Regions from separate parts of the Halobacillus sp. B23F22_5 genome, predicted to be linked through region 1. Evidence: riboswitches for the same ligand, from Rfam matches in the RefSeq annotation. Region 1 holds a riboswitch; each other region holds the start of a gene.
The links. A riboswitch is a leader RNA that binds a small molecule or an ion and turns the genes downstream of it on or off. The one in region 1 is predicted to bind glycine.
Positions count from the first base shown of each region.

Region 1 (10,772 bases):
AAAAACAGTCGACTATCATTTCTTCGGCCACGAAGTACCAATTGCCGGTATCGCCGGTGACCAACAGGCGGCGTTGTTCGGCCAGGCATGTTTTGATGAAGGGATGGCGAAAAATACTTACGGAACGGGCTGTTTCATGCTGATGAATACGGGCGATAAAGGCGTGAAATCCGAGCATGGCCTGTTGACCACATTAGCATGGGGATTGGATGGAAAAGTAGAATATGCACTGGAAGGAAGTATCTTTGTCGCCGGTTCAGCGATCCAGTGGCTGCGTGACGGTCTGAAGCTGATCAACAGTGCACCGGAAACAGAAAACCTGGCTACATCTGTCGATTCCACGGATGGTGTCTACCTGGTGCCAGCGTTTGTCGGACTTGGTACTCCTTACTGGGATTCTGATGCCCGTGGCGCGGTGTTCGGGTTAACGCGTGGTACTTCAAAAGAACATTTTGTCCGCGCAACTTTGGAATCACTCGCTTACCAGACAAGAGATGTACTGGATGCAATGATCGCTGACTCTGAAATCGACTTGAAAGCATTACGCGTGGATGGCGGGGCGGTTAAAAATAACTTCCTGATGCAGTTCCAAAGCGACATTCTCGGCGTACCGGTCGAGCGTCCGGTCGTTCAGGAGACGACAGCACTTGGTTCAGCCTACCTGGCTGGTCTGGCAGTCGGTTACTGGAAAGATAAAGACGAAATCAAGCAGCAGTGGAAAAATGACCGCACCTTTAAAGGAGAAATGGAAGAAAGCAAGCAGGAAGAACTTTATAATGGATGGAAAAAAGCTGTAGCGGCAACACGTGAATTTAAGTAAATCAATAATGACAGGCACCTTTTGCTAACAAGAGGTGCCTGATTAAATAGGAGGGGCTATTTATGAAAAAAATCATCAACGATCCGAATCAAGTTGTAACCGAAATGCTGGATGGAGTAGTTGCCGCATACCCGGACCAAATCAAGCGGATTCCTGATACTAACGTTGTAACAAAAAAAGACGCTCCTGTTCAAAATAAGGTAGGCATTGTCAGCGGTGGAGGCAGCGGCCATGAACCAGCCCATGCCGGATACATAGGAAAGGGGATGCTTGATGCCGCCGTTGCTGGCGAAGTATTCACTTCTCCGACACCGGATCAGGTATTTGAAGCGATCAAGGCAGTCAATGGGGGTTCCGGGGTGTTGCTCGTCATCAAAAATTACACCGGCGACGTAATGAATTTTGATATGGCAGCAGAGCTTGCCGAAGCAGAAGGAATTGATGTGGCACAGGTCGTCGTCAATGACGATGTCTCTATCGATGATGTGGAGGGGCGCCGTGGAGTTGCCGGCACGATTTTTGTCCATAAAATTGCCGGTGCGATGGCGGAGGCAGGTGCTTCACTGGAGGAAGTGAAAAATGCCGCTGAAAAAGTGATTGCTAATGTGCGCACGATGGGCGTTGCGTTGAGCCCATGCGTTATGCCGGCATCAGGTAATCCTAGTTTTGAACTGGGAGAAGGTGAAATGGAAGTTGGCATCGGTATCCATGGGGAGCCAGGTATAGAACGGAAACCACTCGCTTCAGCCGATGAAATCGCAACTGAACTCACGAATCATGTTCTGGAAGACCTGAAGTTGTCAGAATCAGACGAAGTAGCTGTAATGGTGAATGGACTCGGGGCGACTCCTGAAATGGAACTTCATCTGGTCAATCGAAAAGTTCAGGAAATTTTGCAGGGAAAAGGGGTAAAGACCTATAAAACATTCGTCGGTGAGTACATGACTTCCTTGGAAATGGCGGGGTGCTCCGTGACTTTATTGAAATTGGACGACGAAATGAAAGAATTACTGGACAGCCCATCGAATGCGCCGGCATTTCGAGTTTGATGATAGGAGGGGAAACTTATGAGATTCACAGTCGAACAAGCATTGAATTGGCTTTCGAAAAGTAATGAAAAAATCCAGGAAAATAAAGATTATTTATCTGAATTAGACCAGGCAATCGGAGACGGGGACCATGGCATCAATATGGCCAGAGGTTTTGATGAGGTCATCAAAAAAATAGAAGGGTCTGCTTATGAGCAAGTCGCAGACGTATGGAAAGACGCAGCGATGACGTTGATGTCAAAAGTAGGAGGAGCTTCCGGTCCATTGTTCGGCACTGCATTTTTGAAAATGTCGATGGCAGTCAAAGGTGAAGATACTGTATCGTATGAAGTTTTTGTTAAAGCGTTGGAAGATTCAGTAGCGGGCATCAAACAACGCGGCAAAGCAGAAGAAGGAGAAAAAACGATGATCGATGTCTGGTCACCTGTGGCAGACCATTTGAAAAAAGCTGAGGACTTTGACGCCGGGCTTATTCGTGATCGCGCCAAGTCAGCCATGGAAGCTACTAAAGATATCGTGGCCACCAAAGGAAGGGCTGCTTATTTGAAAGAGCGTTCCAAAGGACACTTGGATCCTGGATCAGTTTCTTCCTATTATATATTCAATGCACTGGCAGATACGATTGAGGAGGAAGGATAAACATATGGCAAGTGTAGGGATTGTAATTATTTCTCACAGTGAGAAAGTAGCCGAAGGCATAAAAGATATCGTGGACCAGGCAGTAGGAGAGGTTACTGTTGTAGCGGCAGGCGGGCTGGAAGATGGGGAAATTGGCACCAGTCTTGAGAAAATCCAGGCCGCCATCCAGAATGTCCATAATGATCAGGGTGTAATCGTATTGTATGATTTAGGAAGTGCAAAAATGAATGCTGAAATAGCAATTGAAATGTTGGAACTGGAAAATGTTCAACTGGCGGAAGCGCCTGTTTTGGAAGGTGCTTATCTGGCAGCTGTGGAAGCGAGTATGGGAAGGTCGCTTAAGGAAATCGTGAAAGCCTTGGATAAAGAGTTTAAGTAAAAGCTACCCCGGAGCCCTCTAATATTTGGAGGGCTCCGGGGTCAATTAATTTATGAGTCATATTAACCGCTACTCTTTTACTTTTTTTCTACTATGAACGTTACATCAATTTTTAAACCTTAACTATCCTCAATAAGCAGAAATGGCAGCAAATGATATGAGGATATACCTCTACCAATTTCTACAGATGACAATCATTGAACAGGACCATAATGTTAATCTTCACTCTCTTTAAAACGGATTTTTACATTTACCAGAATAGGAAGTCTGTTAGCGTTTCTTTTGCTTAAACGAAAACAATAAGAGTAAAGGCTCACCGGAATAATGCTAACGCTTACATGCAGCTTGACATTCTCTTGTCAACCGATTAATCTGAAAATAATTAAAATTTAAAAAGCGGATGATCGTTGTAGGAGAGGCAGGATGAAGCTGCCGCCGAAGGAGCAAATTCCAAAAATAACCCTTGGAGCCAATCTCTCAGGTATAAAGAACTGCAGCGTGACGCATCTCTGGAGAGCGCGTATGAATGATTTACGCCACCAAAGGGGAAGACTTCGTATGTATAATGAAGCTTAAACTCTCAGGTGAAAGGACAGAGAAGGGTAGAACACTACCTTTTTCTGTCCTTTTTTGTATGCAGAAAATGGTAATACTTGCAATCTTTAAAACAATTTATCTAAGGAGGAAGTACAGTGAATACAAATGGAAATAGTTATCGAGCGAGGTTATTAATTACTTGTCCGGAAAAACCGGGTATTATCTCAGATGTAACGAGTATATTGGCTGATCACTGTGCAAATATCGTTACATTCGATCAGCATACAACAGATCCTCAGGATGGCATTTTTTTTATGCGAGTTGAGTTTGAATTGAAGGACTATGATAATTCTTTTGAGAAAATAAATGAGGACATACATGGGTTAGCCGAAGAATATCCTATGGAATGGCAGTTAAACAGTAGTAAAAAACGAAAACGAATGGCCATCTTTGTTTCAAAAATGGACCATTGCCTGATGGAGCTGATCTGGCGATGGCGGTCAAACGAACTTCCGGTAGACATTCCGATGGTTATTAGCAATCACCCGGATTTGAAAGAGGAAGTCGAGTCTTATGGTATCCCTTATTATTATCTTCCAGTGACGAAGGAAACTAAGGCGCAGGTTGAACAGCAAGCTTTGGAATTGATGAAAGGGAAAGTAGACTTCATTGTCCTGGCAAGATATATGCAAATTCTTTCCCCAAATTTTATTTCCCACTTTCCAAATCAGATCATTAACATCCATCATTCATTTTTACCGGCATTTGTAGGGGCTAATCCTTATGCGCGGGCATTTAACCGTGGCGTCAAGTTAATCGGGGCGACTGCTCACTTTGTTACCAATGATCTCGATGAAGGTCCGATTATCCATCAAGACGTACAGCAAGTAGATCACCGCTATACAGCGGAGGATCTGAAAACATCCGGTCGTCATGTAGAGAGAAGTGTACTTGCTCAAGCGGTGTCCTGGCAGCTGGAAGATAGAATCATTGTTCACGGTAATAAGACGATTGTATTTACCTGATAGCTGGCGTGCTGGTGTTAAGGCCGCTGAAAAAGTAAATCATTCCTTAAAAGCAAGCAAAGCTCTGCAACATATAGGTGCTTTGCTTACTTTTCAATTTGTCATGGTTAGCACTATTTCAGTAACTTTAGATATTAGAGGTGATATGGTTATAAAAGAAAGAAGCTCAGTCCGTGATTTTGCCTAAATAATGCTTGTTGATCAAACGTTTGATCAGAAGCTATATAAATAGACTAAAACGACACATGGCGAGAAAAAAGAGGCAGCTTCGACAAAAACTGTCTGGTTTTGGATGTGCAAATTGGAAACCTGTCACCAACTCATTATACAATAAGGGTACAGAATATTTTGACAGTAGGAGTGTGGAGGTATGAGTGATTGGCTGCAGGCTTTAAAAGATTATATTCCCGAACAACGCATATTAACCGATATAGCAGACCGATATAGTTATAGTTTTGATGCTTCTTTCGGGGAGCATTTACCTGAGGTGGTGGTACAAGCAAAAAGTAAAGAAGAAGTCGTCCATGTTATGCACATCGCCAACCGATACAAGGTGCCGGTTTATCCCCGGGGTCAGGGAACCTGTCTGAGTGGCGGACCGTTGCCGGTGCATGGAGGAATAGTGCTCGACCTCTCACAGTGGCCGGAAAATATTGATCTTCACGTAGAGGACCTTACCGTCAACGTATCTCCCAGCGTATTGACTGCTAATATCAATAAAGAAGCGGAAAAACACGGACTGATGTATGCTCCTGATCCAAGCAGCGCCCATGTCGCAACAATCGGCGGCAATCTCGCAGAAAATTCAGGAGGACCGCGCGGGCTTAAGTATGGCGTAACTAAAGACCATGTTTTAGGGCTTGAATTGGTGACACCGGAAGGGGAAATTATCCGAACAGGAGGGCAGACGATCAAAAACGTAACGGGCTATGACCTGACAAAGTTGATTGTTGGATCAGAGGGTACCCTTGGCGTTATAACTGAAGCTACTTTGAAGCTGGTGCCGAAACCGAAGGCGACTCAGACGATCATGGTGGCTTTTGGTGAGGTTCGGACTGCCGGCCAGGCGATATCCCAAGTGTTAACTTCAGGAATTTTACCATCTAAAATGGAAATCATGGACCAGGCTTGTATCCGTGCTGTCGAAAGCTTTCAGCCTGCTGGCCTTCCAATTGATGCTGCTGCCATCGTTATCATTGAACTCGATGGACACCCTCAGACGCTCGACATAGAAACCGGGCTGGTCCGGGAGATTATGAGTGAAATCGGTGCGAAGGATATTGTTATTCCGAAAACGAAAGAAGAGGCTGATCAAATCTGGAAATCTAGAAAACAAGTTTCTCCAGCCATCGCTAAAATCAAACCTACGAAAGTTTCAGAAGATGCTACCGTACCTCGCAGTAAAATTCCAGACATGATGGATCGCTTAAGTGAAATCAAAGAAAAGTACTCCGTAGAGCTAGTCGTTTTCGGGCATGCCGGCGATGGCAATCTACATCCCAATATTTTATGCGATCAACGAGACCAGGAAGAAATGCGACGGGTAGAGCAAGCGGTAGAAGCGATTTTTGAAGCAGCCATCGACCTTGGCGGAATCTTATCCGGCGAGCACGGAATCGGTACGATGAAAGCTCCTTTTATGGAAAATGAACTAGGAGCCATCGGAGTGGAAATGATGAAGCGGATCAAAGACAGCTGGGATCCGAACCATATCATGAATCCGGGTAAGATATTTGCAGAAAAAGGGCAAAAGCTGGTGTTGACGGATGATTGATGTGCAGACTCTTCAGGAAAAAATAAATTATGATAAAACATTTGATTGTGTGCAATGCGGCTATTGTCTGCCAGCCTGCCCGACCTATGAAACGATGGAACGGGAAACCCATTCGCCAAGAGGGCGTATCAATTTGGTAAAGCTGGTGGCAGAAGATAAAGCCTCGGTTGAAGATTTACGAGAACCGATTGAAAAGTGTCTGGGCTGCATGGCATGTACCACTGTTTGTCCGACCAATGTCCAATATGGGCAGATTTTAGAAGGGGCCAAAGAAGTCATAGAGGACCAACGTTCCGCGTCAGGGAAGCAAAGTAAAATAGAGGACTTTTTATTCGAGTCATTCTTTCCCTCTGAAAACTGGATGAACTTCTTAGGAAACTTAACCTGGTTTTATCAAACAACCGGTCTGCAATCTCTTGCCAACCGGTTATCTATCACAAAAGCAGCTCCCCTTCATTTAGATAAATTTGAACAAGTCATACCGAAACAACCTTCCCCAAAAGTGCGGGCAAAGCGTGTAAACCACTATAAACCTGATGGGCCAGCGACAGCTAAAGTTGCTTTTTTTACCGGTTGTGTGATGGACGGGGTATTTTTTGAAACCAATCAAAATACCATTGAACTCTTACTGCGAAGTGGGCTGGAAGTCTTACTGCCCGAACAACAGACGTGCTGCGGGGCTCTTCATGCGCACTCAGGTAAAATCGACGACTCCAGAGAATTGGCAAAACGTAATATCGAAGCATTTGAGGAAGAGGATGTCGATTATATCATCAACAATGCTGGAGGCTGTGGCGCTCGTTTGATCGAGTACCATCATTTATTTGATGAAGGGTCCGACTGGTACGGACGAGCGAAGCGATTTGTTTCAAAAGTGAAAGATATCTCGCAGATTCTAGTAGAAGTGGAAGGGCTGGAATTCACTAAAACGATTAACCGTACGGTAACCTATCAGCCTTCCTGTCATATGACCAATGTGCAAAGTGTTAAAACTCCACCACTGGAATTAATCAAAAAAGTACCCGGAATTACGTTGAAAGAATTGGACAGGCCGGACTTTTGCTGTGGATCCGCTGGAATCTATAATATTGTCAATTATGAGGATTCCATGAATATATTGGATGTGAAAATGAAAGATGTTTGCGGTACGCAGCCAGAATCTATTATTACTACCAATCCAGGGTGTCTATTGCAGATGAAGCTTGGAATCGAGCGTGAAGGTACTACGGAAACCATGGATGCAGTTCACCTGGTTGATCTTTTGCTAGAGGCAGAACCGTGCGTTAAATAATGAAAAAAGCGCCCAAAATAATGGGCGCTTTACTAGTTTCTTCTATTATATAGATCTTAATTTATTCAAAATTAAGCGCTGTTCAACAGATGCTACCAGCCTTCTTGTATCGGCCACCGTATCCGGGTTGATACTTACGCTATCAATCCCTTCCTGGATCAGGAATTCGGTAAATTCAGGATACAGAGATGGACCCTGCCCGCAAATCGAGACGGTTTTATCATGTTTATGTGCGGCATGAATCAACATTTTGATCGCTTGTTTGACTGCCGGGTTGCGCTCATCGAAATATCCCATCGTGTTCAGAATGCCAGAATCACGGTCAGACCCCAGGATCAACTGGGTCAGGTCATTACTTCCAATGCTGAACCCGTCGACCAACTGAGCGAAATCCTCAGCTTGAAAGATAACAGATGGTACTTCTGCCATGATCCATATTTTGAACTGCTGATCCTGCTTCAGACCTTCCTCTGCCATGATTTCTTTGACGCGTTCTACTTCCCAGGTCGTGCGGACGAAAGGAAGCATCGTCCAGACATTGATTAAACCGTATTCGTCGCGGACTTTTTTAATGGCACGGCATTCCAAACGGAAACCTTCCTCGTATTCAGGGGAAATGTAACGGGAAACCCCGCGCCAGCCGATCATTGGATTGGCTTCAATCGGTTCAACTTCCTCGCCGCCTTTTAAACCCCTGAATTCATTCGAGCGGAAGTCGCTTAGACGAACGACGATTGGCTTTGGATAGATGTCCTGGGCTACTTTCGTAATTCCCTCCGCCATTTTATCGATAAATTGTTTTTCTTCACCGTTCTTTAACAGGTACATCGGATGGGCACCGACCAGGTGAGTGAAAATGAACTCCGTACGCATCAAACCGATTCCGTCAAAAGGGAGATTCTTGTACTTGCCGATTAAATCAGGCTCCCCAAGGTTCATATAAACTTTCGTGCCCGTAATTGGGGCCAGTTGGTGCAGGTTGACTTGCTCGCTTGAAGATGATTCTATGTTTCTATCATTCTTGGTTTCTTGTTTTTCTTCCATAATTCCCTGATAGACTACACCACGGGTCGCATCAACGGTTACTTCCATTCCTTCTGCCAGCACTTCAGTTGCGTTGTTTGATCCGACGATACAAGGGATGCCGAATTCCCGTGACACGATGGCTGCGTGGCACGTTCGTCCACCTTCATTTGTAACCACAGCTGCTGCTTTTTTCATGGCAGGCATCATATCGGGATTCGTCATGATGGTAACTAAAATATCCCCATCTTCCACCTTGGAAATCTCCGTGATATCTTTAATCTTTCTTACCTTTCCACTCCCCGTTCCTGGAGAAGCAGCCAGTCCACGTAATAGTGATACTCGATTTGATTCAGCTTGCGCTTGTTCTATCACATTTGTTTCCTCCTCTTTTAATGTGGTGATCGGCCGTGCCTGTAGAATATATAGTTCATTTGTGTCGCTATCTATCGCCCACTCAATATCCTGCGGGGAGTTGTATAACCTTTCAATACGAAGGGCATCGGTGGAGAGCTGGTCGATTTCGGTTTCCGTCAGGCACTGTTCGGTTACGAGATCCTCCCCTAAAAATTCCTTAACAGCAACTTTGGTAGTTCCAACGGACTTTTCATTCTTCACGATCAAAAAGTTTTTCGTGGCAATATGTTTTTCGATTACCTTGTTGTCTCTTTTATCAACGATGTATTCATCCGGAGAAACCATACCTGATACCACGGATTCACCCAATCCCCAGCTGGCATTGATCATCATTTGGTTATGGTCTTCTGTTATCGGATTCGAGGTGAACAAAACTCCTGCTTTTTTACTGTTCACCATTTTCTGAACGACAGCGGATAACGCGACATCAAAGTGGTCGAAATGCTGTTTTTCACGATAGTAGATCGCACGTGCCGTCCATAGAGAGGCCCAGCATTTTTTTATGTGGTGAATGACTTCTGCAATTCCTTCAATTTCAAGGTAAGTATCCTGCTGTCCAGCGAAGGAAGCTTCCGGTAAATCCTCGGCTGTGGCAGAACTCCGGACCGCTACATACAGGTCATCCACTTGAAGATTCTGTTGAAATTGTGCGTATGCCTCACGGATTTCCTTGTCGATCGGCTCTAAAATATCTGTTTTTAGGATCAAGTTTCGGATTTCAGCACTCGTGATTTGAAGCTGTTCATGATTTTCAATATCCAGCCCGTTGATCAACTCGAGTATGTACTTATCCAAGTTACGCTCTGCAATAAAGTCACTGTATGCTTTAGCAGTGACACAAAAACCAGGAGGGACCTTGACACCTCCGTTTATCAATTCACCCAGGTTAGCACCTTTGCCACCTACGAGGGGAATGTCTTCCTTGTGGATTTCTTCAAACCAACGAATGTACGGCTGCTTAGTCAATTTTTATCTCCTCCATATCGGATTTGCAATTTAGTATAACACATTTGTTATATAGTGTCATACTTAAATTTGTTTTTATGACGATAATGATCATTTTTTGATAGATGAAGAGACTGTCATTTGTTGATTGCCTTGCTATGGGGTAGAATGAAAATGATTTCAAAGGAAGGCAGCAGGTGGTTGGCATGAACGATAGACAAAAAGAATTGATACGAATCTTAGCGTTGCACTCCGGCGGATACAAGCAGGTGAAGGAACTTGCGGCTGAACTTGATTGTTCAGAAAAAACCGTGCGCAATGATATGAAAGCAGTGGAGGATTTTTTGCAAGCCTATCCAGCCGCTTCACTTATCCGTAAGCCTGGACTTGGCGTCCGCTTATCTATTAAACAAGACGAGAAGTCTCAGTTGTTTGACCAGCTTTACCGCTCGGAAACAAAGTCTTCCGAAGACCGCCTGCTTGAAATAACCTACCATTTGCTGGTCAATGACCGGCCTGTCACCTTGACGCAATTGGCTGATACGTATTACGTCAATAAAAATGTAATCAAAAATGATTTAGCCTTGATTGCCCGCTGGCTTGAACGGTTTGACCTTGCGTTGATCTCCAGACAGCGCCTCGGTCATATCATCGAGGGCGGGGAGCTGCAGAAACGGAATGCGTTAGCTCGTCTCCCGGAACTTGTCTCCTCTAGTAAGGGGAAAAATAAGGAGATAATAAACTTGTTTCCTCCGTTTGAGGTGAACACCGTCCGTCAGTTTCTCAAGGAAATGCAGCACCATTTTTCCGTACTTACGGGAAATGGAGATTTCGAAAGTCTCCTGATTCATGCCTTAGTCATGATCAAACGCA
Region 1 is NZ_JBIEKI010000003.1:272,870-283,641, reverse strand. It holds gene glpK (glycerol kinase GlpK) at 1-820, shown strand, start outside; gene dhaK (dihydroxyacetone kinase subunit DhaK) at 883-1,869, shown strand; gene dhaL (dihydroxyacetone kinase subunit DhaL) at 1,888-2,508, shown strand; gene dhaM (dihydroxyacetone kinase phosphoryl donor subunit DhaM) at 2,513-2,887, shown strand; glycine riboswitch at 3,288-3,391, shown strand; gene purU (formyltetrahydrofolate deformylase) at 3,580-4,449, shown strand; gene ACGTN9_RS06710 (hypothetical protein) at 4,436-4,636, shown strand; gene ACGTN9_RS06705 (FAD-binding oxidoreductase) at 4,820-6,223, shown strand; gene ACGTN9_RS06700 ((Fe-S)-binding protein) at 6,216-7,514, shown strand; gene ppsA (phosphoenolpyruvate synthase) at 7,560-9,920, opposite strand; gene ACGTN9_RS06690 (BglG family transcription antiterminator) at 10,106-10,772, shown strand, end outside.

Region 2 (10,772 bases), on a different contig from region 1:
AGGGGATAATGGGATTGGCTACTCATAACATGTAACGCTTCTTTCATAGAAACGCCTGTGGAAAGTATGGAGTGCAAGTGGGTGGCAAATAGGAACGTAGTTTTCAGCTTATGATAGTCACGAAGCATTGGAATTTTATCATACAATAGAAGCTGTTTTTTAAAAGAAATGGTGCTTTTTCTGATTTTCCAGTAAATAACTACGGTAACTCCTAAAAGCCCTGCCACTTTTACAAAGGTGATAAGAAAACCTGTTATATACACTGCCGCGATTAATCCTATACTTCCTGCTTCCTGAGACTGGAACATAGTCAAAAAAGCAGGAAAAATGGTACGATCGATGACAAAAAGCATGATTACTAAGAATGCACTCAAAAATGCAGGATAACGGATGACTTGTTTAAATTTATTTACATATTTATTTTCTAATTGGATCATGGTGCTGCATTGATGAAAAACTTCATCAAGATTCCGATGCATTCTTGCAAAGTATAAAAATGAGACGACATTTCTTGAAAAACCTGTAGCTTGAAGACATACATCAATTGGCTTCCCACTTTTTAATTCTTGTGTTATATCTGTAGCAAGCCCATCAAACCGCTCATCCCAGGTCAAAATAGTTAATGCTTCAAGCAAAGGGTATCCTTTTTTCAAGAGATGGCTGATCCGATCCAGAAATTGAATCTGGAGTTTTTGTGGCAATGTTTCTGTTGATTTGCTGCTAAATAACTTCATTTTCGGAAAGGAAACCGTATGCATAGGCTTTTCTCCTTAAGTGATCAAAGGAATGAAAGGGCGGGGATGCGGGAAGAGAGTGCTGATGGATGGCATGCCGGAGCAACTCACCGTCCATTAATTCCATAATGGCTGCTCGTTTAGGGAGGTGGGTGGCACATTCAATCGGGAGTAATCGTTGGGAAGCTATTGATATCAATGTTTGTTCCAGGTCGACTGTCTTAATGCCCATCTCCTTTAATCGTAAGATGGTGCCTAACGCGTCTTTAGCATGTAAACTGGATAGTACTAGGTGGCCTGTGTGAGCAGCATGAAAGGCAAAATGAGCGGTTTGCCTGTCGCGAATTTCACCTACCATGATTAAATCAGGGTCATGTCGTAATGCTGCCTTGAGGCCGGCATCGTAGGTAATACCAGCTCGTTCATTCACTTGCACTTGAATAATGTTTTCGATGTTTTTTTCAATTGGATCCTCTAATGTGATGGCCTGGTAAGAGTTTTCTTTTATCAGAGCTTGCAGTAATGCATAAAGGGTAGTGGTCTTTCCACTGCCTGTTGGCCCTGTAAATAGAATCATACCGCTTTGATGGCGGAGCCAGTCTTGGATTCTTTTATACTGTGCGGGGAAGATGAAAAGCTTTTCCAGTGAAAGGGACTCGGTTTGTGGAAGGATCCGGATAGCCAGACTTTCATTTGATTGGATCGGAAGTGTGGAAAGACGTAAGGAAAAAAGGTCATCATGATTTCGGAAAGAAATCGTCCCGTTTTGAGGCTTTTTAATTTCTCCAATGTCCATTCCGGAGGTGAATTTGTAATAGGAAAGTAATTTCACGTAAACTGGAGTGGAAATGGAGGAGTGGAATATCCGTTTTCCATGGACACGAAAATGAATGTCCACTTTTTGAAGGTAGGGGGAAAAGTGTATATCTGTAGCAGTTGACTGAATGGCTGAAATTAACAGTTGATGAGATAAATTTGCAGTAGAGCTCACTTCAATATATCACCTCGCTTTTTAGTTTAAATTACATAATTCGACAAATGTTACGAAAATCCTGCAAGGATAAAAAATATTTTTTATAGGAGGGGAAAACATGAAAACGATTTACCTGATCGGTTTTATGGGGAGTGGTAAAACTACAGTGGCAGAAATTCTTTGTCAGGAAGCATCACTTACCCTAATGGAAATGGATGATTTGATTGAACAAAGCGAAGGGAGAAAGATTAAAGAAATTTTTGCAGAGAAAGGGGAAGCGTATTTTCGAAAGCTGGAAACTGCAATGCTGCAGGAAATTCCAGCGGAGAACGCAGTAGTTTCAACCGGTGGAGGGGTTCCCATGAATCCGGTCAATCAGGAGTTGATGCGTCGCGGTACCGTCATTTTTCTTGATGCAAGCTTTGACACCATTAATGAGAGGTTGTCCCAGGATGTAAACCGGCCGTTATGGAAAGGGAAAGAAGATGAAAAGTTTCAACTTTTGGAAGAACGACGCCCAATTTACGAACAAGCTGCTGATTATATTATTAATGTAGATGCAAAAAGTCCTGAACTTTTAGCAAAGGAAATCCTTCACGTATTGAGTTAAATAAATCCGGTCATACTAAAGATAATAAATCCAACAAGGGTGAATGCTATGTCCGGGAATGATTACGTCAAGTACGTCACGGAAGAATTTGTCCGCTATATGAATTTATCGAAAGAGGAAAAACATAAACGTAAGCGGCAAAAAATCAAGCAGCCACAACGAAATAAATGGTTTGGCATTTTACCGACAGCGATGAAAATGCTTTTTAACCGTAACAAATAAGGTTGTCTCCATTTTGGAGACAACCTTATTTGATTATTTTTTTAGTCGTTTCCTGGGTAAGATAAAACAATCCGCCATTCAACACATCTATAGTTACCTTAGGTGTGAAGCGTCCCATTAGTCCTTCTAGCTCTTTTTCCATCAACTCTCTCTCTTCTTCATCATCTTCCTGAAAGAAAGCATGGATCAATTGTTTCTCTTCCTCCAAGGTTTCCAGTGCCTGAACTGCCCAGGTTCGATCTGTATTCTCGATATGTTCTTGAATGAAACGCAGGATCCGCTGGTAACCACTAGGGATACGAATCAAAGGTGTCATGGGAAAGGTATAATCTGAGATCGTTGTTTCAAGTTGGTAGTTTTCTAACCGTTCCATGATGGAGGAAACCATCGTACCATGAATAAGGTTGAGCCCGATTGATAATAGTTCATCTTTTTTTTGTTTACCGTAATAACTGACCCGGATATTAGTGATTAGCCATGGAACCAGGGAGCTTTGCTGCCCAAAAGTATCGACTGCTTCATAGAGTTTGGTAAACCGGCAATGTTCTAATAGATAACGGTATAGTTGGCGTAAGCGAGGAGACCCAGAATGAATATATTCACCTTTTTCTTCGGTCAAATTAGGATTGGTAATTAACGTGAGTGACATCGGATCACCCTGCCTGCCCATCTTTTTAATGTAATGCCAGTAGAACGGTCTGTTCATTAGTGCTTCATCCATCTTATCGGTCAATTGAATGACAAGTCGACCATTTTCGTCAGATACTATCGGGCACTCATATTCGTTGAAGAAACTTCTGACAAACTGTTCGTGAGCTGCTGCTTCTTTCATGATGACGACCTCCGGTATGGTTCGGAATGAGATGAAATGACGGAAGCGAGGTTATTAAGCTTAATTTTCGCTTCCCCATAACTTGAGGATTCTGAATAAATGGCTTCAATTTCCTTTCCCAGATCTCCGATATCCAATTCTTCTAAAATGTGGTCAAGTTCACCAATTGCATTTTCAAATAGTTTAATTTTATCGTATAACAAGTTTAAGATATGTTCTTCAATCGTGTTTTTAATGGCAAAATTATAAATCTGTACGTTTTTATCCTGCCCGAAACGATGGATCCTGCCGATCCGTTGTTCCAGACGCATCGGATTCCACGGGAGATCATAATTGATCATGTTACGGCAAAACTGCAGGTTGATTCCTTCGCCGGCTGCTTCTGTCGCTATCATTACTTGTGCATGATCACGGAACAATTGTTTCATCCAGTCCTTTTTGCCTCGTTTGAAACCGCCACGGAATGGTACGGAAGATATGCCATGCTGCTGCAGGTACCATTGTAAATAATATTGGCTTGCCCGGTACTCCGTAAACACGATGAATTTTTCATCTGTTTGCTGGATCAGTTCAACCATCCGTTTAGCTTTTGCATGTTGAGGAAGCTGTTCTACTCCAGAAATCAATTCATGTAAAGGTCCGGTCGCTTCAGGGTCTCCGAGTTTATCATACATTAGTTTACTGGATAAATAGCACGCCTCCCGAGAGGAACATAATTCTTTTGCCAGGGTCAAGTAAGTAAAGGAAGGATGAGTTCCTTTAATCGATTCCAGCATTTGGTAAACCTTTTGCTCTTCTTCTGAGAATTCAATCCACTCTGTTTTTACCATTCGTTTAGTATCAGCAAGCCCTGTATCCTGCCTTCGATTTCGAATCATCACTTTGCTGATCAGTTTTTTTAGATTTAGGTTGCTATCAATACTTCCCATTTTCTTCCCATATTCTTTTTTAAAGGCCGACAAGTCTCCCAGGTAACCTGGTTTTAAAATTGATACTAAGTTGAATATATCGGTGATTCGGTTCTGGATTGGTGTAGCAGTCAACAAAAGACAGTATTTCTTTTGTAATGCTTTGACGAATTGATAGTTTTTCGTAGCAGGATTTTTTAACTTATGAGCCTCATCGATGATAATCAAGTCATAAGGAATAGATAGAATTTCACTTTGGTGAGGTTCTCTCTTCGCCATATCAATGGAAGTCACCATAATATCCGCATCTTTCCAAGCGGGATTTTTTCTTGGAGCATAAGCCTGGATAAAAAACTTCTCATGTAATTCCATCACCCACTGATTGACAAGGGAGGCGGGAGTCAGTATCAACACCTTGTTTACCATTCCGCGAATCAAATACTCTTTAAGTACCAAGCCAGCTTCAATTGTCTTCCCTAAACCGACCTCATCGGCAAGAATAGCTCTTCCTTGCATTTGATGAATGATTTCTTCCGCTGCTTCTTTTTGATGGGGAAGAAAGTCGATGTGAGGCAGGTGATTCAGTGCCACCAGCCCTTCGAAGGTAGGTACAGAAGAAGCCTTAGCCGCCTGGTAAGCAAGCTTGAATTGATTCCAACTGCTAATTGCATCAGGATTTACAGTCTGCTGTACCAATTCTTCTCCGTAATTTTCATCCAGTAAGATATCCATACTATTGAAGCCTCCTTTCCCTGTGCTGTTTATCCGATTTAACCCGGGATAAAATAACTTTTAAAACATGCCTGAGCATGTGATATAATTGTTTGTGACAAAATGACAGATTTTTCACAGCTTTTACTGGTTAGTATGCCCAATTGAAAAAATAAATACTACCGCGAATGACTACAGGGGGAGAGACTACGTCAGTAGCGCCGAAGGAGCAAGCATATGATATGTGAATCTCTCAGGCAAAAAGACCCTTGTGTGACGCACCTCTGGAGAGTGTTCACAGCCGTGAACCACCCAAGAAGCAAGCCTTAAATACAAAATGCTCTGAATGCGTTTTCAACTTTAGGTGAAACTTTCTGGTGAATGGACAGAGTATCCCGCAATTTAGCAGTGGGATATCTGTCTGTTTTTTTATGAGAATAATATAAGTAGAGGAGTGTTCGTATGGCTGATTTAAAAAGGACGCCGTTGTTTCCGGAATATGAAAAACATGGTGCGAAAACGATTGATTTTGGCGGATGGGACTTGCCTGTCCAATTTTCTGGAATCAAAGATGAACATGAAGCAACACGAACCAAAGCAGGACTTTTTGATGTTTCCCATATGGGAGAAATTTTTGTAGAAGGTGCGAATAGCGAACAATTTTTGCAACAAATGCTTACCAATGATATTTCCAAATTAGAACCAAAAAAAGCACAGTATACCATTATGTGTTATGAGAATGGTGGTACTGTCGACGATTTGATCGTTTATCAGTTGGAACAGGATAAATATCTGCTTGTCGTCAATGCTGCTAATGTAGACAAAGATTATCAATGGTTGGAAGATCACTTGATTGATGGTGTTTCTTTACGTAATGAATCTGATGCGTATGTACAGCTTGCTCTTCAAGGACCAAAAGCTGAAGCTGTACTACAAACACTCACTGATACGGATTTATCAGCGATAAAATTCTTCCGCTTTGAATACCCGGTTTCTTTTGAAGGTGCATCGGATGATGCAATTGTTTCCCGGACTGGCTACACTGGTGAAGATGGTTTTGAAATTTATCTTCCGAAGGCCTCAGGTCCTGTACTATGGCAAAAAATCCTTGAAGCAGGGGAAGCAGAAGGAGTGCAGCCGATTGGATTAGGAGCGAGAGACACCCTTCGTTTTGAAGCTAACCTGGCTTTATATGGACAAGAGTTATCCCCGGAAATTTCTCCTCTGGAAGCGGGACTGTCCTTTGCAGTCAAACTGAAAAAAGATGCAGATTTTATCGGAAAAGATGCACTATTAAAACAGAAAGAAAATGGGCTGGAACGGAAGCTTGTCGGGCTAGAGATGCTGGAAAAAGGAATTCCAAGAACTGGATACAAGGTCTTTGCTGAAGAAAATGAAATCGGATTTGTAACGACTGGGACCCAGTCTCCAACTCTCGGAAAAAATGTCGGTTTAGCACTATTGAAAATAGATTATACCGAAATTGGTACTGAGGTCGAAGTGCAAGTACGTAAGCGGAAGTTGAAAGCAGAAGTAGTCAAAACACCTTTCTATAAGCGTGGTTAATTCAAACAGGCAGGGGGATTTATGATGGAGTTTCGTTATTTACCAATGACTGAAAGAGACAAACAGGAAATGTTAGATACGATTGGGGTTAAAGATTCAGAAGAGTTGTTCAAAGATATCCCCGGAAAAGTAAGATTCAAAGGAGAGCTGGACATAAAGCCGCCGGCTAATGAGTTTGAATTGACAAAGGAACTGACCAGATTGGCAGAAACCAACGTCAACTTGAAATCACATACTTCCTTTCTTGGCGCGGGCGTCTATGACCATTACATTCCATCAATCGTGGACCATGTCATTTCCAGGTCTGAGTTTTATACAGCTTACACGCCATATCAACCAGAGATTTCTCAAGGGGAACTGCAGGCAATTTTTGAATTCCAAACCATGATTAGTGAATTGACCGGAATGGATGTTGCCAATTCTTCCATGTATGACGGAGGAACCGCGTTGGCAGAAGCGGTTAACTTGAGTGCTGGTTCTACTAAGAAGAAAAAAGTGATTGTATCCCGTGCCGTGCATCCGGAATCTCGTGCGGTAATCCAGTCCTATGCGAATGGCCCAGGAGTAGAAATAGTTGAAATTGACCATAAAGAGGGGATTACTGATCTGGAAGCCCTGGCTTCAGAGCTGGATGAAAACACAGCCGGCGTAGTGATTCAATATCCTAATTTCTTCGGTCAAATTGAACCGTTAGCAGAAGTGAGAGAATTGCTTGATACACAGAAAAAAGCAATGATGATTGTTTCCAGTAATCCGTTAGCCTTAGGTTATTTGACTCCGCCCGGTGAATTTGGAGCGGATATTGTCGTAGGAGATGCACAGGTGTTTGGAATCCCTGCACAATTTGGAGGGCCGCATTGCGGATATTTTGCAACGACTAAGAAGCTGATGAGGAAAGTACCAGGACGCTTGGTCGGCCAGACGAAAGATGAGCAGGGAAGAAGAGGGTTTGTATTGACTTTGCAGGCGAGGGAACAACATATCCGTCGTGATAAAGCAACATCCAATATTTGTTCGAACCAGGCTTTGAACGCACTTGCCTCATCGGTTGCTATGTCTTCACTAGGAAAGCAAGGGGTCAAAAAAATGGCTTGGACGAATATCCAGAAGACAGCCTATATGAAGAAAGCATTGGAAGGTAATGGGCTATCAGTTACTTACCAAGGGCCATTTTTCAATGAACTTGTCGTCAATCTCGGTACCGATGTCCAGAAAGCGACCAAGAAGCTGCTTGAGAAAGGCTTCATCGGCGGGTATGATCTAAGCGCCGATTATGAAGAGCTTTCAGGGCATATGCTGATCGCCGTTACGGAGGTCCGTTCTAAAGAAGAGATCGACAAATTCGCGCAAGAATTGGGGGATTTACATGAGTAATCAAGATTTTCCACTAATATTCGAACATAGCCAAGAGAGCCGGACAGGCTTCAGCCTTCCGGAGATGGATGTCCCAGAGGTAGACATGACAGAAATGCTGGATGAACGTTACATCCGCAAAAACGAAGCGGACCTGCCAGAAGTGAGTGAGTTGCAAATTATGCGTCACTATACAGCACTGTCTACACGGAACCATGGAGTAGATTCAGGGTTTTACCCACTTGGTTCTTGTACTATGAAGTATAATCCCAAAATGAATGAAGATGTAGCGAGGCTGACAGGCTTCAGTCATATTCATCCTCATCAGCCGGTAGAAACGGTGCAGGGGGCATTGGAATTGATGTATGACCTACAAACTACCCTTGCAGCAATTACCGGTATGCATACAGTGACTTTACAGCCGGCAGCAGGGGCACACGGGGAATGGACTGGACTCATGATGATCCGTGCCTTCCACGAAGCAAATGGTGATTATGGACGTACGAAAGTCATTGTACCTGATTCCGCCCATGGCACGAATCCGGCTTCTGCAACTGTTGCAGGGTTTGATGCTGTAACTGTCAAATCAGATGAGCGCGGCTTGGTTGATTTAGAAGACTTAAAGCGTGTTGTTGGAGAGGATACAGCTGCATTGATGCTGACTAACCCAAATACACTAGGTTTGTTCGAAGAGCATATATTAGAAATGGCAGCAATCATTCATGAAGCAGGTGGAAAGCTTTATTATGATGGCGCAAACCTGAATGCCATCCTGGGATATGCTCGTCCGGGAGACATGGGGTTTGACGTCGTTCACTTGAACCTTCATAAAACCTTTACTGGCCCGCATGGCGGTGGGGGACCCGGTTCCGGCCCAGTAGGTGTTACAGAAGAATTTGCGGCTTATCTTCCAAAGCCGGTGTTAACAAAAAAAGAAAATCACTATGTATTTGACTATGATCGCCCTAAGTCTATCGGACGGGTAAAACCGTATTATGGTAACTTCGGTATCAACGTTCGTGCTTATACGTATATTCGGACGATGGGAGCGGAAGGACTGAAAAAAGTAAGTGAGCATGCTGTGTTGAACGCCAACTATATGATGAGGCGTTTAGAGAAGGAATATGAGTTGCCTTTTACCCAGCATTGTAAACATGAATTCGTATTATCAGGCAAACGCCAGAAGAAATTAGGGGTAAGGACACTTGATATTGCGAAACGGCTGTTGGACTTCGGCTATCATCCGCCAACTATTTACTTCCCATTGAATGTAGAGGAAGCCTTGATGGTGGAGCCGACAGAAACAGAATCAAAGGAAACACTTGATGCTTTCATTGATGCGATGATTCAAATTTCCAATGAAGCTAAAGAGAATCCGGAAATTGTCCAGGAAGCTCCTCATACGACAGTGGTCAGCCGAATGGATGAAACAACGGCAGCCAGAAAACCGATTTTGCGCTATAACAAAGACTGAGCACATAACAAAAGCGCAAGCGCCTTGTTCACCCCCGACAAGCTTAAGCCAATCCTCGCCGTGACGCTTGTTGTCACAGAGAGGATTGACTTAAGACCTCGAGGGGGTAGGCGCTGGCCGATGAAAACGCCACGTCCTGTGGCGACATCGGCACTAGCACGTCCTATGCGTCGGAGCTGGATGCAGCCCAATGCAGAATGTTATCCACGATCATTAAATTTTATAAATTACTAGACACTAAAAAAGCATCCTTTATCGGATGCTTTTTTATTACCCTTGTTTGATTTTTCCGCCCCAGTGTTTAAATCCGCCTTTCAGCTGATTCAAATCCCTGTAACCTTTTTTATGGAGTACTGCCGCGGCACGAGCTGAGCGTGCACCGCTTTGGCAATAAAGGTATACAGGCTGATCTTTTCTGACTTCGATAAGACGATGATTCAACTGAGATAATGGTATATTTCTTGCCCCCAGGATATGGCCGCCTTTGAATTCTTTCGGCTCCCTTACATCAATCAGTTGTGCTTTGCGATATCCTTGTCTGAATTCCTCTTCCGTCAACGTAGTGAGAATTTTACGGGTTTTAAAAAATCTATATAACCAAAATCCAAGCAGAACAATAATCGTTATAATCAATAATTCCATCTTACTGATACCCCCATTTGTCTATTCCTTTATCTATTATATGGATGATTGGACAAATTTTCAAAGAGTTTTTGTTAAAAATAACTCTTCCACTAACTGTTAATGCTATGTAGACACGTTTTTGTCACCGAGGAGAAAGTCGCGGTCATTTGCAAACGATAAAAAAGTTTATCTGGGAGATAAAAATAAGCAATTGCTATTGTTATCTCTATTTCTCTATTATTTTCAACCTTTTTTACGATTGACAATTGCAGTTTATTTCGTTCTAAACACAATATCTGGTACTTTTTTAAAAAAAGAACACAATATATTGATTAAGAATCTCTCGATGTGGTATGTTACTTGTAGAAATTAAAAAATACCAACAACAAGAAGAATACCACCAATCCTAAATAAAATAAATAGTGAAGGAGAGGTTCACTGATGCCAACAACTGCGGAATCTCATACAAACATCGATGTGGAGCGGTTGAATAAAGATATTCGACAATTTCCACAGGTTCACGAAATAGAGCCAGACATGAAAATAACCCATAAAGGTGTTTCTCGTCTTGTAATGCTTGATCGCTACGCATTCAAGGATACTGAAAGACTTACATTAGGTGAAGGAGACTTTGTGGTACTGACTGTCAAAGAAGATCCTAACTTTCCGGCACGGGGGTTAGGGTTTATTGAATCTATCGATTGGGAAGCGAAGAAAGCAAAAGTCAAAGTCGAGCAGGAGTTCGTCCATGTCCTGGATAACGAC
Region 2 is NZ_JBIEKI010000002.1:160,683-171,454, forward strand. It holds gene comGB (competence type IV pilus assembly protein ComGB) at 1-758, opposite strand, end outside; gene comGA (competence type IV pilus ATPase ComGA) at 721-1,725, opposite strand; gene ACGTN9_RS04175 (shikimate kinase) at 1,826-2,317, shown strand; gene ACGTN9_RS04180 (YqzE family protein) at 2,366-2,539, shown strand; gene ACGTN9_RS04185 (YqhG family protein) at 2,565-3,371, opposite strand; gene ACGTN9_RS04190 (DEAD/DEAH box helicase) at 3,368-5,011, opposite strand; glycine riboswitch at 5,179-5,269, shown strand; gene gcvT (glycine cleavage system aminomethyltransferase GcvT) at 5,453-6,556, shown strand; gene gcvPA (aminomethyl-transferring glycine dehydrogenase subunit GcvPA) at 6,581-7,930, shown strand; gene gcvPB (aminomethyl-transferring glycine dehydrogenase subunit GcvPB) at 7,923-9,383, shown strand; gene ACGTN9_RS04210 (rhodanese-like domain-containing protein) at 9,654-10,025, opposite strand; gene ACGTN9_RS04215 (vitamin B12-dependent ribonucleotide reductase) at 10,449-10,772, shown strand, end outside.
Region 2: it holds a riboswitch for glycine, as region 1 does, so the genes downstream of both, gcvT (glycine cleavage system aminomethyltransferase GcvT) here and purU (formyltetrahydrofolate deformylase) in region 1, are expected to answer to the same signal.

Region 3 (10,772 bases), on a different contig from region 1:
ATGATAGCGTCATGACAGCTAATACGTCATCGAAGCGTGTATTTGCAGATAGTGACGAATTGTCCGAAGTCCTGAACTATGTCAATGGACAGCAAGGTAAAATGGGCGTTCAAGGGGAATACTATGGAAAAGCAGCAGGAAAGAACGTCGTCCTGATCTCCCTTGAATCTACTCAGAACTTTGTCATGGACCGCAAGCTGCACGGAAAAGAAATCACGCCATTTTTGAATGACCTTGCAGATGATAGTTTTTACTTTAAAAACTTCTATCACAATACTGCACAAGGGAAAACATCTGATTCTGAGTTCCTTTTGGACAACTCGATGTATGGATTGCCGCGTGGAGCGGTATTTACAACGAATGCTGGAAATGAATTTAATGCTACACCGGAAATTCTGAAAAAAGAAGGATATACGCCCGCGACTTTCCATGGTAACCATGACACATTCTGGAACCGTGATGTTATGTACAAGTCGCTTGGTTATGAGCGTTTCTTCTCGAAAGAAGAATACGATGTAACAGAAGAAAACTCGGTCAACTACGGTCTGAAAGATATCCCATTCTTTGAACAATCCATGCCGATGATCAAAGAGTTAGACAAGCCGTATTATGCTAAGTTCATCACACTTACCCATCACTATCCATTTATTCTGGATAAAGAAGAAGAAAAAATGATTAAACCGGCTGAAACCGGTGACGGCACCGTCGACCGGTACTTCCAGACGATGCGTTATCAGGATGAAGCCGTCAAGAAATTCTTCAACATGATGAAAGAGCAAGGCGAATATGAAGATACCATTTTCGTCATGTATGGTGACCATTACGGCATCTCTGATAACCATAACCGCGCCATGAGTGAAATCCTTGGCAAAGAAATCCGTCCATTTGAGGAGATGCAGCTGCAGAAAGTTCCATTGATTATCCACATTCCTGGTATGGAAGGAAAAGAGATGGAAACTGTAGGCAGCCAGGTAGACTTGAAGCCTACCATTCTTCACCTGCTAGGAGTAAAAGAACGTAATGATGTACAATTCGGAGTCGATCTCTTTTCCAAAGAACGCGAAGATTTGGCTATATTCCGTGACGGAAGTGTCGTAACCGATAAATATGCGTATGCCGCAAAAGAAAATATCTGCTATGAGAAGGCTACCGGAGAAGAAATCGAGACAAAGACCTGTGCACCACTGAAAGAGAAAGCTGAAAAAGAGCTGGAACTTTCGGATAAAGTGGTATACGGCGACCTGCTCCGTTTTTGGAAAGATAACCAGCACCTTGAAGGCAAAAAATAATTTTTAAGCAAAAGCACCTCCTGGATTCCAGGTGGTGCTTTTCTGTGCTGGCTCTTAAACTATCTATTTTATCTAGTAATTTTCAATTCTTGTCTCCTAAAGACAGGTAATGAATAAAAGGAAACCCAGAGCCCGGTGGCTCTGGGATGTAGCTATGTTTGAATCAATGATATTCTTTTTCTTCCCCGTACCCGAGGATGTCAACTTCCGTTTGCTTATAATCTTTCAGGAGTTCTTCCAGTTCTTTATCCCTGTCGATCATATAGGAAATTACCGGAAATGCTTCTACAAGTCCGTCATAAGTTTCTTCTGAAGCCGACTTTTCTTTCGAAGGAAAAGTATGACTTGGTATAACCCTCTTCACATCAAGCAAATGCTTGACTACATATGCCGCTTCTTTCGGATTCATAGTGAAATGGCCGCTTGATGACAGTATAGCCATATCCGGCTGGTAGACCTCCTGGATCAGTTTCATATCAGCCATCATTGCCGTGTCGCCGGAATGATAGAGCGTGAGATCCTCATCAAAATCGAAAATATACCCACACGGCTCACCCGCGTACATCGGCTGTCCTTCCGTTTCACCATAAGAACTTGTATGTCTTGCCGCCACCATCGTCACTTCCACATCAGGAAGCTTGAACTGCCCACCGAAATTCAGAGGCATGACGTTGTTATATCCTTTTTGCAGTAAAATCATCGCAAGCTCATACTGGGCAATGATCATCGCATCCGGATTCGCTTCCATCATCTTGTCCACGCCGCTCGTATGGTCAAAGTGGCCATGGGTCAGTACGACCGTATCAATCGTTTTCAAAAATCCCTTGCTCTGATACTTTTCCGGACAGCCTGGATTCATTTCGAAGAATGGATCAATCAGCATCTTCGCCCCACTCTTACTCGTCAATACGTACATCGCATGACCCAGTCGTAATACCTTCACTTACATCCATCCCTCCATCATTTGTCATTATTTATGACTATGGCTAAGAAGTGGAGTTATTACCTTGGTGTAAACGCTTTCTTCATTTTAACATAAAGGCTGCTGTTTGAGATGTATCTTTTAAGAGCTTCTCTTTGAACAAGCCTAAAAAATAGATTCCTCATTTGTGGAATCTATTTTTTCTTCTCTTTATTTGCTCTGATTTTTTCTGAAAAACCGCCTGCAATCGCTGCAAAAAAATCACCAATCAACGTTAGAAGCGCCCCCATGTTCCTCCTCCTTTAACTCCGCACTGACATTTTTCCGAGACATCGAAACGGCTACTCCGGTATATAAATAACCCAGTAAAAGCAAACATGTATAAGCTATTGAGTATATACTTGGCACAAACAGGAGTGCTGCTGTCTCTGACAAAGACAAATCCCGGAACACATCCAGGCCCAGACCAACTGCATCCCGTTCAATTCCAGGAAGTCCCCCTTCCACAAAGAAAAAGAAAGCGGTATTGGCAAATAGATACCCGAATAACCCAACCTGGCAAATATGGCATTTCGAAATTTTATATCCAATCCCGGCAATGATTCCAAGCAATAAAAACAGCGTGGGATAAAACAGGACCAGCGTTTCTGTAGCACCCAATTTCATCACCTCATTCAACAGTCACTTTATTACAATTATTTCAAATGATTAGATTATTCACAATACTATTTTCAATATTTTACAAAAAACATTGTTTTATTGTTGAATAGAAAACAAAATAAACGCTCTGAGTCTTTTGCACCCAGAGCGTTTATTCCAGATTAGCATTACAGTTCCATCGTACTCGTAATTTCCGTGTCTTCCAATGCCTGCGTCGCCAGCCGATCTGCTTCCCGGTTCCGTTTTCGGGATACTGCTTTGTATTCCGGCTGGATTCCCATTTGTTCCATTTTAACTTCCACGCGATCTGCCCATTTAGACAATTCATCTTCCAGACACGGCCACTCCCCATTTAACTGATTGATGACAACCTGAGAATCGCCAACGATGCTAACAGGCATATGGTGGACGCCCATGAACTCCATTTCCTGTAATGCCAGATGAAGCGCCGCGTACTCTGCTTCATTATTCGTGTTTAGTTCGTCGACTAAAGCATTCTTCCTGTGCCGGTATGACTTTCCGTTCTGCTCATAATATATCGCACAGCCAAGTCCTGACTTTTTTGTTTGTAAATCAAAACCACCATCAAAATAAACCGTAATGTTGTGCGGTTCTGTTTCAATCCCCTTCATATATTCCTTCAGTTCTTTCAAACTCCAGGTGTGATCCTGACTATCGATGAAGGTAAACTCTTTTACCCGTCCGGTCCTTTCCAAATCTTCGGCTATTAAAATTGCCTGAGCCGCTTGCATTTCTTCTGAACTGAATTCACTTTTTGTCCCTTTAGGGGTCTGGTACGTCAATTCGATACGCACTTTCATGTTATAACCACCTTTTTACCGTTTGACTGCTTTCCTTTATTTATGACCGGAACGACGAGGAGTTAAACAAAATCGGGATCCATATCTGAATACCTTTGACATTTTCTTTTTTATGGTGTAAATTACCACATGTACGAACGTTTTATATTATAACAATTAAAATATTCGCTTTTAGGAGTGTTAACCATGGAAAATGTGTTTGATTACGAAGATATTCAACTGATTCCCGCGAAATGTGTCGTTAATAGCCGATCAGAATGTGATACAAAGATCCACTTGGGAGGATATTCTTTCAAGCTTCCCGTTGTGCCTGCCAATATGCAGACGATCATCGACGAAAAAATCGCTATCGCATTGGCAGAAAACGGCTACTTCTATATTATGCACCGCTTCCAGCCAGAACAGCGTATTGATTTTATAAAAGACATGAAATCACGGGGGTTGATCGCCTCCATAAGCGTAGGTGTCAAGCCGGAAGAATACGACTTTGTCCGGCAGGCAGCCGAAGAAAACCTGGCACCGGAATTCATCACGATCGACATTGCCCATGGTCACTCTAATGCGGTCATTGAGATGATTCGCCATATTAAAGAGCACCTTCCGGAAAGTTTCGTCGTCGCTGGAAACGTCGGTACTCCGGAAGCTGTCAGAGAGCTTGAAAATGCCGGCGCAGACGCTACAAAAGTCGGTATCGGCCCAGGAAAGGTTTGTATCACCAAAATTAAGACCGGCTTCGGAACTGGCGGCTGGCAGCTGGCTGCGCTCCGCTGGTGTGCTAAAGCAGCAAGCAAACCGATTATTGCGGACGGTGGCATCCGTACGCATGGCGACGTAGCTAAATCCATCCGTTTCGGAGCAACCCTTGTCATGATCGGCTCACTGTTCGCCGGTCATGAGGAATCTCCTGGTGAAACGTTTGAAAAGGACGGCAAGCTATATAAGGAATATTTCGGTTCCGCATCAGAATTTCAAAAAGGCGAAAAGAAAAACGTCGAGGGTAAGAAAATGTACGTGGAGCATAAAGGCTCTTTAAAAGATACGTTAGTGGAGATGGAACAGGATCTCCAGTCTGCTATTTCCTATGCAGGCGGCACGAATCTTGACGCTATCAAACACGTCGACTATGTAGTCGTGAAAAACTCCATTTTTAATGGGGACAGAGTTTATTAATGAGGCAGAAAAAAGATGAGTGAGGTTGATACCCTCGCTCATCTTTCTATACGGTATACACTTCGTGCGTCGGCAGCTCTAATAGAGTCAGCTTTCCACCATATGCAGCACCAGTATCGATATCAATTTGATCTTCGTAGTAAAAAATATCTTTGACCGGCGTATGGCCGTGGACCACGGTTTTACCCAGTCCGATCCGGTCCGTATGGCGAGTCCACAACATGGTATCTTCATCCTGTTTCTCTATCGGGATTTCCGGTTCAAGGCCTGCGTGGACAAAGATATAGTCGTCTGTTTCATGGTAAAGCTCCAGATTTTTCTCCATCCATCGCTGGTCTTCTTTCAGTTCTTCCTTTTTGCCATTATAACTTTTCAGCGTTGTGGAAGCGCCATTCATTTTCCAAAGCTCCATCGCTTCTCCTTCATATTGCGAACGGATGAACATATCATCGTGGTTTCCCTTGATCGCAACTGCACCATCTTTCTCCACCAGTTCCTTCACTTTGTCGATAACTGCTTTCGAATGGGGCCCCCGGTCTATATAATCACCAAGCAAAATCAGCTGATCTTTTTCTGAATCATAAGATGCTTTTTCAAGCACCCTTTCCAGTTTCTCAACCTCTCCATGTATATCGGAAACGATAAGATACCGCATCGGTATATCCTCCTTGTTTGTAAACTTGCAGCGCTGATTTACTATTTATCCCATATACCTTTTTTTACTCCTTTTGAAACTTCCTCTCACTTATCGCGGCAGGAAAAGGGTGGGTATACATAACTAAGCAACCGTGTTATACTTGCTGAACAATTAAATAAGGAAATTTTGTTTGCCCAGTTAACTTGAAAAAAGGTTTAGCTGACTCCGGAAAGGGGTAGAGTTAATGTTAGTGAATGTATCATGGATTAATTTCCATAAGGAAAGTGAACTTGATCGCCCAGAGTTATTTCGAAGAATGGATGAAATTGAATGGGACGTAAACGCAGAGGATGCGGAAGTAAACGAGAAAAACTTGAAGAAAAAGCTGTCTTCCAGCTTCAAACTTCCATTAGAAAAAATCCAAATTATTGATTACGACATAAAGCACGAAGTTAAAAATTGACAATTTAAAATAATTCTATAAACAAAGAGACGGTCTGAGGGCCGTCTCTTTTATTGTCTTTTCAACTTTTCTTAAAGAAAAAAGAGGATAGTTATACGCATCAATTCAGCCCTCCAGGTAAAAATAAGAACTGGAGGGATGCACATGTCACAGCGATACTTAACGATTGAAGAATTCAACCAGCTGCTTCAGGAGTGGAACGGTGAAAACATAACAATTGCCAAGCAGGAATTAGCGGATCACGACAGTATATCGATGAAGCTGGAGTCGATTTCCTATTCCAAAGATACGAGAAGTATTGATGGTTACGAGCCCATGCACACCATCCAATTGAACGGGTCGGGTCAAATCGAAACGGATGGCGATAGTTTTCAGCCGCTTCCTGACTCCTATTATGAAATTCCGCTGGAGGATACAACAGAGTACCAGTTTGATGAAAATACATTCACATTGGTTACCGAACGAGGACTGTATACCATTGAAATAGCTGGTGATAAGTAAAAAGAGGTCTCTTCCTTAGCACAGGAGGAGACCTCTATTGGTTACTTATGCTTACTTTCAAATTTTTTCATAAACGCGACAAGGGACAGGACGCCATCAATCGGCATCGCATTGTAGATGCTGGCACGCATCCCGCCAACCGAACGGTGCCCTTTTAATGTTTCCAAGCCTGCTTCTTTTGCTTCCTTCACAAATGCCGCATTCAAGTCATCAGAAGGACTGACGAACGGTATATTCATCAATGAACGGCTATTCTTTTCAACAGGAGAAGAAAACAGCTCGGATTCCTCAATGTAATCATAAAGAATTTGTGCCTTTTCCCGATTAATTTTCTCCATTTCCTTAACGCCGCCCAGTTCCTTTAGCCATTCGAAAACAAGCTTTGCCATATAAATTGCATAGGTCGGTGGCGTGTTATATAAGGAGCCTTTATCACTATGTGTCTTATAATCCAGCATAACCGGGCAGGATTCCTGTGCTTTTCCGATCAAGTCTTCACGGACGATGACCACCGTCAGCCCCGCCGGACCGATGTTTTTCTGGGCCCCGGCATAAATCACCCCGAATTGTGATACATCGATTTCTTCTGACAGGATATTGGACGACATATCTGCTACAAGCGGAATATTTCCAGCATCGGGAAACTCAGTAAAAGCCGTCCCTTCTATCGTGTTGTTCGTAGTAATATGAACATAATCCGCTTCCGGGTCGACCATGGAGCTGTCCACCTCTGGAATATAATTGAAATTGGCATCCTCAGATGAAGCAATCACACGAATATCTCCATATTTCTTCGCTTCCTTGATCGCCTTTTGCGACCAGGAACCAGTGTTCACATAATCTGCTTTTCCGTTCGTACCGAACAGGTTCAACGGCACCGCAGAAAATTGCTGCGAAGCCCCCCCTTGTACGAAGAGCACTTTGTAATTTTCTGGTATAGCCATCAGTTCACGCAGCAGCTGCTCTGCTTCCTGAATGATTTCCGTAAACAGTGCGGATCGATGACTCAATTCCATGACAGACATGCCTGAGTCCCTGTAATTCACCAGTTCACTTTGTGCTTTTTCCAATACTGGCAGCGGCAGCATGGAAGGACCCGCTGAAAAATTATAAATTCTCTTCATATCGTCTAACCCCTCACTTTGTATGTAGTAGAACTTGCGTGTATTAGAAAAACTCGGCTTTTCGCCAGGTACTTCTGGAGGAAACATATACACTTTAATCCTTTAACATTAAACTTCCTTAAAGTATAAAAAAGAGAGACCGGGACTTCCCAATCTCACCAACATAAAAGGTATCGGATGTACCTCTTCTGTCCTTTTGCCTGAGATAATGAACCCTTCGGCGCTGCACAAGATGTGCATCCTCTCCAGAAGCTGCTCCTGTCATAGTACAACCCATGACATTCATCGCTTGCTAATATTCGTCTTTTCAGAAAAATCAGTGATATGCCTGGATTATAAAGCATAGTCTGCAGGTTATCAAGAGGGCGAAAACGCGCCACCCGCCTTTGATAGCGCTTACTTTATCGCTGTAAAGGGATTACAACCTTTTAGAGAAAAAGTTACTGGAATATCGTCTATTTACTAGACAACATGATGCATTTATTAGACAGTCCATGGTGCTTACTGGACAATATGTGAGGTTAACTAGACAATCTCGGTCTTTTACTAGACATTATCAAAGATTTACTAGACAATATCTAAATTTTACTAGACAAAATTATCATTTATTAGACACGTTTCCCTGGATGGAACAGTCTTTCACATGCCAGTCAAACCAGCGTCCATGACCATCGGTATCTCCCATCGTTTCACTATAGCTGACGCCATCGATAAAAAAGTCCACATGCATTTTTCTATCATAAATATTATTGTAGATGTGACATACATCCCGCTTCCGCCCAATTGCACTCACTTTCTGCTGCAATTCCTCTTTCACTTTCCGGGGCATCTGGTTGGCGACATGGGTATGAAAGATGCAAAGCGTGCTGGCAGATGGGGCTTGGGAAGCAAGTTCTTCCAGCATTGATACGCCATCCCCTTCGATTAAGGAAGGAGGAGATTTACTGAACTGCTTTACTGCTTTATCAAAAGTCTCCTGCCTTTCCTGATGTTCCGGCCATATAAGTGCCTTCAGCCATAACGCATTTTCTTCATCCTTCAGGTCACTGACATGTAGGTCCACGCCTACACGGGAAGCTACAGGAGGAGTGCTATCAAGGAGCTCCGGCATGCTTCCCTTTCTTACTTTTGAAGATAAGTGAACCGCTGAAGCATTATTCCCATAACAACGATTTCCACCGTAAGAGTAACTATATTGGTCCCAGAGCAGCTGAAGACCGGCGCTTGTCCCAATCTCAATCAGTGACAAAGATCGCCCTGTTTTCTTATGTATGTAACAAAAAAGTGGATAAAGATACGCACAGCGTCTCACTTCGTTCGTTTGCACGAGTTTTTCCTGCAAAGTTGCTATTATTTCTTTGCGATAGGTGCGACAAAAATCAAGGAAACTGGAAAATGAATCTTCCACTTGCTTTGGTTTCTCTGTAATACTCGGGTAAAAGTTACCGAGTTCATGCGTATTCCCTGATAACAATAACTGATGGACTGCCCCAAATAACAGATTTGGTATCGGCTGCCCTCTTCTCGCATACGAGCTTAATTGGAGCAGCTCTTCATTACCAGCAATTTTAATAGACAAAAATTGATACAAAGCGCTTGATCCTTTACACTCCAGCTCAGCAAAATCCAAAAATCTTTCAGCAATCTTATTTTGCTCCATCAGGCATCCCCCTTGAGCTGTTACCAGTGCTTCTCTCTAATAATAAATTTTCAATTTTCACCTTTAAAAACGCTTTGATCCTATACAGCTCGTCTGCTTCTAAAACACTGCTGCCGTCGTTATCCTGATAGATTGCAAGTACCGATTGGATGATAGTATGGAATTTTTCAGGAAAATGCTTAATCCCCCACTTCGCACCCTCCAATTTCGAAACAATGTCACCAGTTTTTAAATATCGATAAAAACGAATCAAATTCAATGTACAGTACACAGGATCATGAACTATATTATCCAGACAGTCGTGATAATCATTTTGAACAGAAGCAACAAAATCTTTTTCTGGCACCCTCGGAATTACTTCATGAATCGGCTTTCCAGCTAAACAAATTCCTTTATGATAGGTAACCGTGAGATGAGCTGCCAAATCAGGATCCTTCCAATTCACATTAAGGAAGGTGTTACCCGTTGCTTTCTGCTCGAATTCGTCTCTCCAGTACTCACTATAATGGAAGTCAAACATGCTTGGATGCTCCCAGTCCACCAATTGCTGTTCATTCATAAAGGTAATTTCTATTGGGAAAGGGCGGGTGGATTTTTTTAAAAACAGTTCGGTCAGGTAACACGCTTCCAGATTAGTGAGTTGTGTTCTTGTGACTCCTAAGAGGTCAATGTCACTGTTCCTGGCATTAAAACCACCCATGGCAAGTGAACCGTGCAAATATAAGCCGACCAGATGCGCTCCCAGCAATGCTTCTATTTCTTTGACTATTTCATTAAGGTGGAAAGTTGGTTTATATTTATCCCCAATTACTTTATTCATTTTCTTGCTTCCTTTTCAGCTTGCAGCTCATTTTCAAAAACTCATAGCTGCTTCCATTCGTATCCTGCATGAATGTCTCCCCTCTGACGAATCCTGCTTTTTCATAAACTTTAATTGCCCGCTCGTTGAAAGCAGCAACTGATAAGGTTATCCGGCTGGGATTGAAAGATTTTATCGCAAAGTTAAGCCCCGCCTCGACAAACTCTCTCCCACGCCCTTTTCCTGTTAACGAAGGCTTCATTCCGAGGCCAATATCAATGGTTTGCGAATCAACCGGACGATAACTGAAAAAACCGATTAATTCTTCCCCACTGGTAACGACATAATATTTTTCCCCGCGTTGCTTGGGGTCGAGAAATTCCTCAAGGTCCTCCTGATCCGCTTCGATATCATAAAAGGAGTATTTCCCGTCATAATGCCAATTGTGAGCAATTTCCTCTGCTTGTTGCTGGGTCATTGGATAGAATCTGTAAGCCATACTAAATCAATCCTTCTAGCATATTACTTAAATGTTATCGCTGTATCGATCAGCTGGGAATCTTCCAGTGCTTCTGCATCGCCGTCAATCGTCTTCAATTGGTAATGTACCTCATCTTTTTCCCAAAGAAGCATTCTGGCGCCCTGGGCATTTTCATAAAAAAAACCCTTCCTGTCGCCAATTTTTACTTCCTCAAATAAATTGCTTCCCGCAGTATTCAAGGTCGC
Region 3 is NZ_JBIEKI010000020.1:10,554-21,325, reverse strand. It holds gene ACGTN9_RS18480 (LTA synthase family protein) at 1-1,289, shown strand, start outside; gene ACGTN9_RS18475 (metal-dependent hydrolase) at 1,453-2,232, opposite strand; gene ACGTN9_RS18470 (hypothetical protein) at 2,473-2,877, opposite strand; gene ACGTN9_RS18465 (ribonuclease H family protein) at 3,039-3,692, opposite strand; gene guaC (GMP reductase) at 3,879-4,862, shown strand; gene ACGTN9_RS18455 (metallophosphoesterase family protein) at 4,909-5,517, opposite strand; gene ACGTN9_RS18450 (hypothetical protein) at 5,744-5,962, shown strand; gene ymzB (protein YmzB) at 6,107-6,463, shown strand; gene serC (3-phosphoserine/phosphohydroxythreonine transaminase) at 6,505-7,587, opposite strand; glycine riboswitch at 7,766-7,846, opposite strand; gene ACGTN9_RS18435 (DUF2332 domain-containing protein) at 8,189-9,250, opposite strand; gene ACGTN9_RS18430 (aminoglycoside adenylyltransferase domain-containing protein) at 9,234-10,067, opposite strand; gene ACGTN9_RS18425 (GNAT family N-acetyltransferase) at 10,060-10,545, opposite strand; gene ACGTN9_RS18420 (hypothetical protein) at 10,569-10,772, opposite strand, start outside.
Region 3: it holds a riboswitch for glycine, as region 1 does, so the genes downstream of both, serC (3-phosphoserine/phosphohydroxythreonine transaminase) here and purU (formyltetrahydrofolate deformylase) in region 1, are expected to answer to the same signal.